2 regions of the Actinoplanes sp. NPDC049118 genome follow, and region 1 is predicted to be linked to the other one. Evidence: riboswitches for the same ligand, from Rfam matches in the RefSeq annotation. Region 1 holds a riboswitch; the other holds the start of a gene.

Region 1 (4,203 bases):
GGCGGCCGCCGGCGCCCGGCACGCCGCGGGGCAGCCCGGCGATGCCGATCAGGGCGAAGCCGAAGGTCGCCGCGTCGATGGCGAAGCACCAGGCCGTACCCCAGCGGGCGGTGACCAGGCCGGCCGCCGCCGGGCCGAGCAGCATCGCCAGCTGGAACGACAGGTGGTTGAGGGCGAGGCCGGCGGCGAGCCGCTCGCCGGCGAGCAGCGCCGGGACGAACGTGTGCCGGGCGGGCGCGCCGAGCGCCGCGAGCGCCGAGCCGAGGCCGGCGAGCGCCAGCATGAGCGGCACGCCTCCGGCGTCCGTCGCGGCTACCCCGGCCATGGCCAGGCTGACCGCGACCTGCCCGTACGCGCATCCGAGCGCCAGCCGGCGCCGGTCGACGTGGTCCGCGAACGCGCTGCCGGCGAGGGCGAGCACGATCAGCGGTACGGCGGTGACCAGGCCGGCCAGGCCGACCATGGCGGGATTGTGGGTGCGTTCCCAGACGTAGTAGACGACGGCGAACGCGCCCAGCTGACCGCCGAGCCCGGACGCGGTCGTGCCGAGCCAGAGCCGGCGGAAGACGGGGTTCTCCCGCAGTGGCCGCAGGTCGACCAGGGTGCCGGCGGCGCTCACGGCAGTTGCTCGGCGAGGTGGTCACGCAGGCGTTCCGCGAACGGGCGGGCGGCGAGCGCGCCGCGCAGGTCGGCGACCACCCGCATGAGCGGATACTCCAGTTCGGCGTCGAGCGCGCGGACGGTCGCCTCGGTGGCGCGCCACTCGGCACTCAGGAACGGCACCAGTTCCCGGGCCCGCCCGGTGAGCCGCACCCGGCGGGTGCGCCCGTCGGTGTCGTCGGCGCGCTCCACCAGCCCGGCCTTGCGCATCGCGGCCGCGGTCTGGCTCATCGCCGAATGGGTCACCTTGCGGGCGTCGGCGAGCTCCTGGATGGTCAGCGGCCCGCGCCGGCCGAGGTCGATGAGCGGCCCGACGAAACGGGTCCGGACGCCCTCGATGCCGGCCTCGGCGTAGAGGCCGGCGATGTCGGAGTCCATCTCGGCGAGCAGCCGGAACAGGTCGCCGTAGTAGCTGCTGTCGAGCAGGTCCGGTTCGGTCACCCCGCCAATATAACAGTGCTTATATAAATTCCGGCGGGCCCTTAGGATGCGGCGCGGCCGGGCGGCGGGACCGCGGCGGCCTCAGTCGATCGAGGGCCGCGATGACCCGTGCGGCCGGGGTCGGCGGCGCAGCCTCCGGACGGATGCTGACGTAGCAGACCGTTCCCGTGCGGTCCGCCACCACCACCGCCGGGTACGGCAGTACCGACCGGCCGGTGCCCAGCGTCGCGCCCGCCTCCGGGCTCTGGTAGCCGATCCGGAAGGCGTCGATGAGGGCGTGCCGGGGGTCCGAGGCCACCAGGTAGCCGAGGTCGTGCCGGTGTTTGGCCGGGGCAAGCAGCCCCACCCGCTGCGGGCTCACCGCGACCAGGTGGGCGCCCGCGTCGGTGCAGGCCGGCAGCAGGGTGCGCTGGTAGCCGGCGAGCACGGCGTCGACGGACGCCGATTCCGCACAGGAGAAGAAGACCAGCACGAGCGGCCCGGTCTGCAGCAACCGGTCCAGGTGGATCGGGCCGAGGTCCACCTCGATCAGGGGCATGGCCGGGACGCGGCCGCCGGGAGCGACCATCCGGCTCCAGACGGCGTCCTTGGCGAGCTGGCGCCGGAAGGCGGTCTCCTCCGCGCTCCGCAGGCGCACCGGTGCTGTCGTCATGTGCGCCACCATACCTATCAAATTGATAGGCATTGTGGCGCCCGGGTAAACAATGATCAGGGAATGGTTCGATATCCTATTCGGCAGACGGGGATAGTATGCGTTTCTGCGCACGTCCGCCTGCCACAGGAGCTGAGGCCCATGAGTATCACCGACGAGCTGCTGGCCAACGCCGAGCGTTACGCCGCCGACTTCGACAAGGGCTCGCTGCCCCTGCCGCCCGCCCGGCACGTCGCCGTCGTCGCCTGCATGGACGCCCGGCTCAACCCGTACGGGCTGCTCGGGCTCTCCGAGGGTGACGCGCACGTGATCCGCAACGCGGGCGGCGTCATCACCGCCGACCAGCTGCGCAGCCTGGCGATCAGCCAGCGCCTGCTCGGCACCACCGAGATCGTCCTGATCCACCACACCGACTGCGGGATGCTGACCTTCACCGACGACGACTTCAAGGAGAGCATCCGCCACGAGGTCGGCATCAAGCCGCCGTGGGCCGTCGAGGCCTTCGCGGACCTCGACGACGACGTGCGGCAGTCGCTGCGCCGGGTGCTCGAGGACCCGTTCATCCCGGTGAAGGACTCGGTGCGGGGCTTCGTCTACGAGGTCGAGACCGGCAAGCTGCGCGAGGTCCACTGAGCCCTCCCCGAGCCCGGCCCGGCCGATGCTGATACGGTGCCGACTGGTCATGAGTGCCAGCGCGAAGCCCCGGCTTGCTGGCCGGCAACCCTTGTGTTCGCGATGGGGTGCTCCGGGTGAGGACCGGGCCGGCGTCGACAACGACGCGGGCAAGCGCGGGCCCCGGCGGGGTCCCCGACCTCGCGGAGGCTCACCATGTCCCTGTTGCCGCAGCGCACCGACCTCGATGTCGTCGGCGCCGGACTCACCGTACGGCTGCCGGGCGGGGACACCGTCCCGTTCGCCCACCTCGACTACGCCGCGTCGGCCCCGTGCGTCCGCGCCGCGGCCGAGGCGGTCGAGGGCCTGCTGCCCTGGTACGGCAGCGTCCACCGCGGCGCCGGCATCCGCTCCCGGAGGTCGACGCAGGAGTACGAGCGCGCCCGCGACGTCATCGCCGGCTTCGTCGGTGCGCGACCGGGCGACACGGTGGTGTTCACCCGGAACACCACCGACGCGCTGAACCTGCTCGCCCGCTGCCTGCCGGCGGACGTCACCACGATCGTCTTCGACGGCGAGCACCACGCGAACCTGCTGCCCTGGCCGGCGCCGCTGCGGCTGGCGACGCCGTCGAGCCCGGACGCCGCCGTCGAGACCCTGGAGCGGGCGTTGCGTTCGCTGCGCGGTCCGGCCCTGCTCGCCGTCACCGGCGCGAGCAACGTGACGGGCGAGATCTGGCCGGTCCGGCGCCTGGCCGACCTCGCACACCGGTACGGCGCCCGCGTCGTCGTCGATGCCGCGCAGCTCGCGCCGCACTCCCCCGTCGACCTAGCCGAGCTCGGCGCCGACTACCTGGCGCTGTCCGGGCACAAGCTCTACGCGCCCTTCGGCGCGGGCGTGCTGGCGGGCCGCGCCGACTGGCTGGACGCGGCGGCGCCCTACCTGCGCGGCGGCGGCGCCAGCGCGTCCGTCGGCGCCGCCGGCGACGTCACCTGGTCCACCGGGCCCGCCCGGCACGAGGGCGGCACGCCGAACCTGCTCGGCGCGGTCTCCCTGGCGGCGGTCTGCGCGGCGCTGACCCGGGCCGACCGGGCCGCGCTGCACGATCGGGAGCAGGACCTGCTGGCCCGGCTGCGCGGCGGCCTGACCGGGGTTCCCGGCGCCGCCGAGGTCAGCCTCTTCGGCCCCGCGCAGCCCCGGGTGGGCATCGTGTCGCTCGCGCTGCCCGGCAACGACGCCGCCGCGGTGGCCGACCGGCTCGCCGACGACCACGGCATCGGGGTCCGGGCCGGTCAGTTCTGCGCGCACCCGCTCACCCGCCGCCTCACCGGCGCCGCCGGCGTGGCCACCTGTGACGCCTCGACCGCGGCGCTGCTGCGGGTGAGCTTCGGGCTGGGCACCACCGGCGCGGACATCGACCGGTTCGTCGGCGCCCTCGGCGCGTTGACCTCCGTCGGCGCGGGCCGGCAGCTGGTCGGCGCGCGCACCGGCCGGTGAGTACCGGGCCCGCCCACCCGGGAGACTGCTGGCATGCTGGCTCGCATGACTGACATTGATCAGAAGGCGGATCTCCACCACTACCTGCGGGCCACCCGCGAGGCTCTACTGTGGAAGCTGGACGGGCTCTCCGAGTACGACGTGCGGCGGCCGCTCGTGCCGACGGCCACCAACCTGCTCGGCGTGGTCAAGCACGTGGCCAGCATCGAGGCCGGCTACCTGGGCGACACGTTCGGCCGCCCGTTCCCGCAGCCGCTGCCCTGGCTGGACGACGACGCCGAGCCGAACGCCGACATGTGGGCCACCGCGGACGAGTCCCGCGCCGACGTCATCGACCTCTA
Region 2 (4,203 bases), on a different contig from region 1:
CGTCGGGCTGCATGGCGCTCCTGGGCGGTGGGAGAGCACGCACAGATGTACGAAGGGGATCGCCAGCATAGTGGCAGCCGCCGATCCCCGCCGTCCGAGTGTGTGCCTGACCCAGCAGAAACTACCTTAGGTAATGTCTCTGCTACGCATAGTCCACATCGCCGCCCCCACAACGAGGACGAGCAGGGCCGCCAGCGCCCCGCCGGCCATCGGCCAGGTGATCGACATCGTGTTCGGCTCGCAGCCCTGGGTGCTCGAGTAGTTGCAGGACTCCCAGTCGGTCACCACCACCGACTTGTCCATCCAGGCCGTGGTCCAGACCGGCACCAGGTACGCCTCGACGTACGGCACCTTCGCCAGGGCCAGCACGGTGCCGAGCCCGAACTGGAACACGATGATGGCGCCGATCGCCGCGCCGAGCGCCATCGCCGTGTGCCGGCCGATGGAGGCGAGCCCGAAACCGACCGCGCCCGCGACCAGCACCAGTACCAGCCCGCGTACCTCCATGAGCACGAAGGACTGCCACGCGCCGGGTGTCATCGAGTCCAGCGTTCCGCGCAGGCTCGCGATCAGCGCGAAGGCCCCGGTCCAGGCCGCCGACACCAGCACGGTCAGCGCGGCCAGGCCCGTCAGCAGGGCGCCGAGCTTAGTGTTCAGCACCTGCAGCCGCCGCGGCCGCCAGAGCAGCAGGTTCATCATGCCGCCGCTGCTCCACTCGGCGCCGACATAGCTCGCGCCGACCAGGAATGCCATCACCGCCAGCAGCGCCGACAGCGCCACGACCATCGTGCCGAACTGCTCCCGGAAGTCGAAGGTCGGCGGCATGTACCACTCGGCCCGGTAGTCCTCCCTGGTCGGCTGGTACAACTCGGCGCAGCTGGGCGGGTAGTTCGCCGCCTCCGTCGTGCCCTGTGCGGCCGCGCAGCGCGTCCGCTCCTCGGCGGCCGACCTCAGCGCGAGCTGGTAGTCCTGGTCGGCCTGTACCTGGGCCGCCGCCCGCAGCTCCGGCGTGGTCGGCTTGTTCGTGACGAACATGCCCGCCGTGATCGCGGCCAGCACGATCAGGGTGCCGAGGACGGCCCAACGGGTGAAGCGGCGCTTGGCGAGCCGCCGGGTCTCCGCCGCATACAGGCTCACAGCCCCCACCCGCCGTTCGGCATCGGCGCCGCGAGCGCGGACTGGTCGACCTGGCGGTGCATGCCCTCGACCGGCGCGGTGCCGGTGAGATCGAGGAACACGCTCTCCAGGTCGGCTGGGACCGGCGCCAGCTCGCTGACGAAGAAGCCGCGGGAGGCGAGCGCCCGGGTGATCGTGCTCGGCTGGGCGACGTTGCTGACCATGAGGTGATCGGCCTCGACGACCACGTGCGCGCCGATCTCCCGCAACGCGCCCGCGGAGGAGGTGAGGTCGCCGATCGACTCGACGCGGACCCGCACCGAAGCGGACTGGTGCCGGGCGAGCACGTCGGCGACGCCGCCGGCGGTCACCCGCCGCCCGGCCGAGATGATCGTGACGGAGTCGCAGATCAGCTGGACCTCGCCGAGGATGTGGCTGGAGAGCAGCACGGTCATCCCGGAGGCCGCCAGGTTGCCCATGAGCGTGCGCATCTCCCGGATGCCGCCCGGGTCCAGGCCGTTCGCGGGCTCGTCCAGTATCAGCAGCCTCGGGTTCTTGAGCAGCGCGGACGCGACCGCGAGGCGCTGCTTCATGCCCAGCGAGTAGGTCTTGACCCGGTCCTTCGAGCGGTCGCGCAGGCCGACGAGTTCGAGCACCTCGCCGACCCGGTGCCGGTCGACGCCGCCCGCGTCGGCCAGCAGGGAGAGGGTGTCCCGCGCGGAGAAGTTGCCGAAGAACTGCGGGCTCTCCACGATCGCGCCGACGAGGCCGGCCACCTCGGGCAGCGCCTGCGGCACCTCGCGGCCGAGCAACGACATCCGGCCGCCGTTCGGCTTGATCAGCCCCAGCAGCGTGCGCAGCGTGGTGGTCTTGCCGGAGCCGTTGGGCCCGAGGAAGCCGTGCACCTGCCCCGCCTCCACGACCATGTCGAAGCCGTCGAGGGCTCTGCGCACCCCCTTGCGGGTGCGATAGGTCTTCCGCAGACCCTGTATTTCCAGGACGGCGCTCACGCCGCACCTCCCGCGCATTGTGGAGTGACGTGCGTCACCCTATGCGCAGGTCGCCAGAAACTCACGGTCTCCGATGCACCGGCCGTGGCCCACCGGGGGAGCGGTGGGCCACGGCCCGCTCCGACTCAGGCGCGGCCGCTGCCGGCGGTCACCGTTGCGACCTGGGTGCAGGGTAGGGAACCGGCCTCGGAGAATGCGCTGAATCAATCGACCGTCATTAATCGAGCGGGAAGGACGTCGCTCACACCTCGGGACGGTCGGCTCCGATTTCGCCGCCCGCGTCGTAAGGTGTCGGTAACACAACTGAATACCTCATCCAGAGGGGCTGAGGGAACGGCCCGATGACGCCCCGGCAACCACCGCGCTTGTCTCGATGACGAGGCCGCGCGCGGCAGGTGCTAATTCCGTCCCCATGAGCGTCCGACGACGCCCGGGGAAAGATGAGAGGAAGGCCTCATTATGACGTCGGCCGTCGACGCCCCAAGCAAGTCCATCAGCCCCGCCCGTGCCCTCGTCTGCCGTGGCTGCGGTGCCGAATTCCCGCTCGCCGCGCAGCACGCCTGTTACGAGTGTTTCGGCCCGCTCGAGGTCGCCTACGACGCCGCCGCGCTCGCCGCGGTCACCCGGGAGCAGATCGAGGCCGGGCCGCAGAACATCTGGCGCTACGCCGCCCTGCTGCCCAGCGGGCAGGACCCCGCCGGCCGGGTCACCCTCGACCCCGGCCTGACCCCGCTGGTCAGCGCGCCCGCGCTGGCCGCCGAGATCGGGCTGCGGGCGCCGCTCTGGGTCAAGGACGACTCCGCCAACCCGACGCACTCCTTCAAGGACCGGGTCGTCTCCGTCGCGCTCACCGCCGCCCGCGAGCTGGGCTTCACCCGGTTCGCCTGCGCGTCGACCGGCAACCTGGCCAACTCCGTCGCGGCGCACGCCGCCCGCGCCGGGGTTCCCTCGATCGTCTTCATCCCCGGCGATCTCGAGCAGGGCAAGGTCATCACCACCGCCGTCTACGGCGGCGACCTGGTCGCCATCGACGGCTCCTACGACGACGTCAACCGGCTGTGCGGCGAGCTCGTCGAGACCGACGAGTTCGAGGACACCGCCTTCGTCAACGTCAACGTTCGGCCGTTCTACGCCGAGGGTTCGAAGACTCTGGGTTACGAGGTCGCCGAGCAGCTCGGCTGGCGCATCCCCGCACAGGTGATCGTGCCGATGGCCAGCGGCGAGCTGCTCACCAAGATTGACAAGGCCTTCACCGAGCTCGTGGAGATCGGCCTGGTCGAGGCGCCCGAGGGTGGCTGGACCGTCTTCGGTGCACAGTCGGCCGGCTGCAACCCCATCGCCACGGCGCTGCACAACGGCACCGACCAGATCATCCCGGTGAAGCCGACCGGCATCGCGAAGTCGCTGAACATCGGTGACCCGGCCGCCGGCGCGTACGCGATCGAGGCCGTGACCCGCACCGGAGGCTGGATGGACTACGCCGACGACGACGAGATCCGCGACGCCATCCAGCTGCTCGCCCGCACCACCGGCGTCTTCGCCGAGACCGCCGGCGGTGTCACCGTCGCGGTGCTCAGGAAGCTCATCGCGAGCGGCCGGCTCGACCCGGACAAGGAGACCGTCGTCTACAACACCGGCGAGGGCCTCAAGACGCTGGACGCCGTCGCCGGGCAGGTCGGCCCGACCCACCGGATCAAACCGTCGCTGCGCGGTGCCCGGGACGCCGGCCTCCTGGGCTGACGGAGAGTAGTCGAACATCTGCCCAACGTTGAGAATTCCTTCCCCTGAGGACTTGCGCGGGGATCTCAGGCTCGGCAGGATGCTCTACGCGGGAGGACGTGACGCCGTACGTGGCCCCACCTTTGAGCTTGGCGACAATCTCCTAGGGGCCCAACGACCCAGTGCCGGAGGCGCTGTGCGTGCGTCCTCCCGACCAAATTCTCTTCACGGCGCGCTGCAGGACCGGCCTTAGCGGCGCCTCCCGGTAACCGCCGCGCTCCAGGCCCGCATGCCGCTCGAACGCATTGCGCGCACCGTACGTGCCGGTCATCGCCCACGAGTAGCCGCAGGACGCCCA

Evidence for each region. Region 1 has a riboswitch for S-adenosylmethionine ahead of AB0B58_RS00855 (aminotransferase class V-fold PLP-dependent enzyme). Riboswitches for the same ligand answer to the same signal wherever they lie in the genome.
Region 2: another riboswitch for S-adenosylmethionine. It lies ahead of thrC (threonine synthase); the one in region 1 lies ahead of AB0B58_RS00855 (aminotransferase class V-fold PLP-dependent enzyme).

Annotation. Positions count from the first base shown of each region.
Region 1 is NZ_JBEZDY010000001.1:196,674-200,876, reverse strand. It holds gene AB0B58_RS00875 (MFS transporter) at 1-619, opposite strand, end outside; gene AB0B58_RS00870 (MarR family transcriptional regulator) at 616-1,101, opposite strand; gene AB0B58_RS00865 (redoxin domain-containing protein) at 1,121-1,753, opposite strand; gene AB0B58_RS00860 (carbonic anhydrase) at 1,895-2,386, shown strand; SAM riboswitch class IV at 2,432-2,548, shown strand; gene AB0B58_RS00855 (aminotransferase class V-fold PLP-dependent enzyme) at 2,582-3,862, shown strand; gene AB0B58_RS00850 (DinB family protein) at 3,908-4,203, shown strand, end outside.
Region 2 is NZ_JBEZDY010000005.1:200,027-204,229, reverse strand. It holds gene AB0B58_RS09960 (DUF3263 domain-containing protein) at 1-85, opposite strand, end outside; gene AB0B58_RS09955 (ABC transporter permease subunit) at 127-1,137, opposite strand; gene AB0B58_RS09950 (ATP-binding cassette domain-containing protein) at 1,134-2,126, opposite strand; SAM riboswitch class I at 2,436-2,573, shown strand; gene thrC (threonine synthase) at 2,586-3,866, shown strand; gene AB0B58_RS09940 (hypothetical protein) at 4,009-4,203, opposite strand, start outside.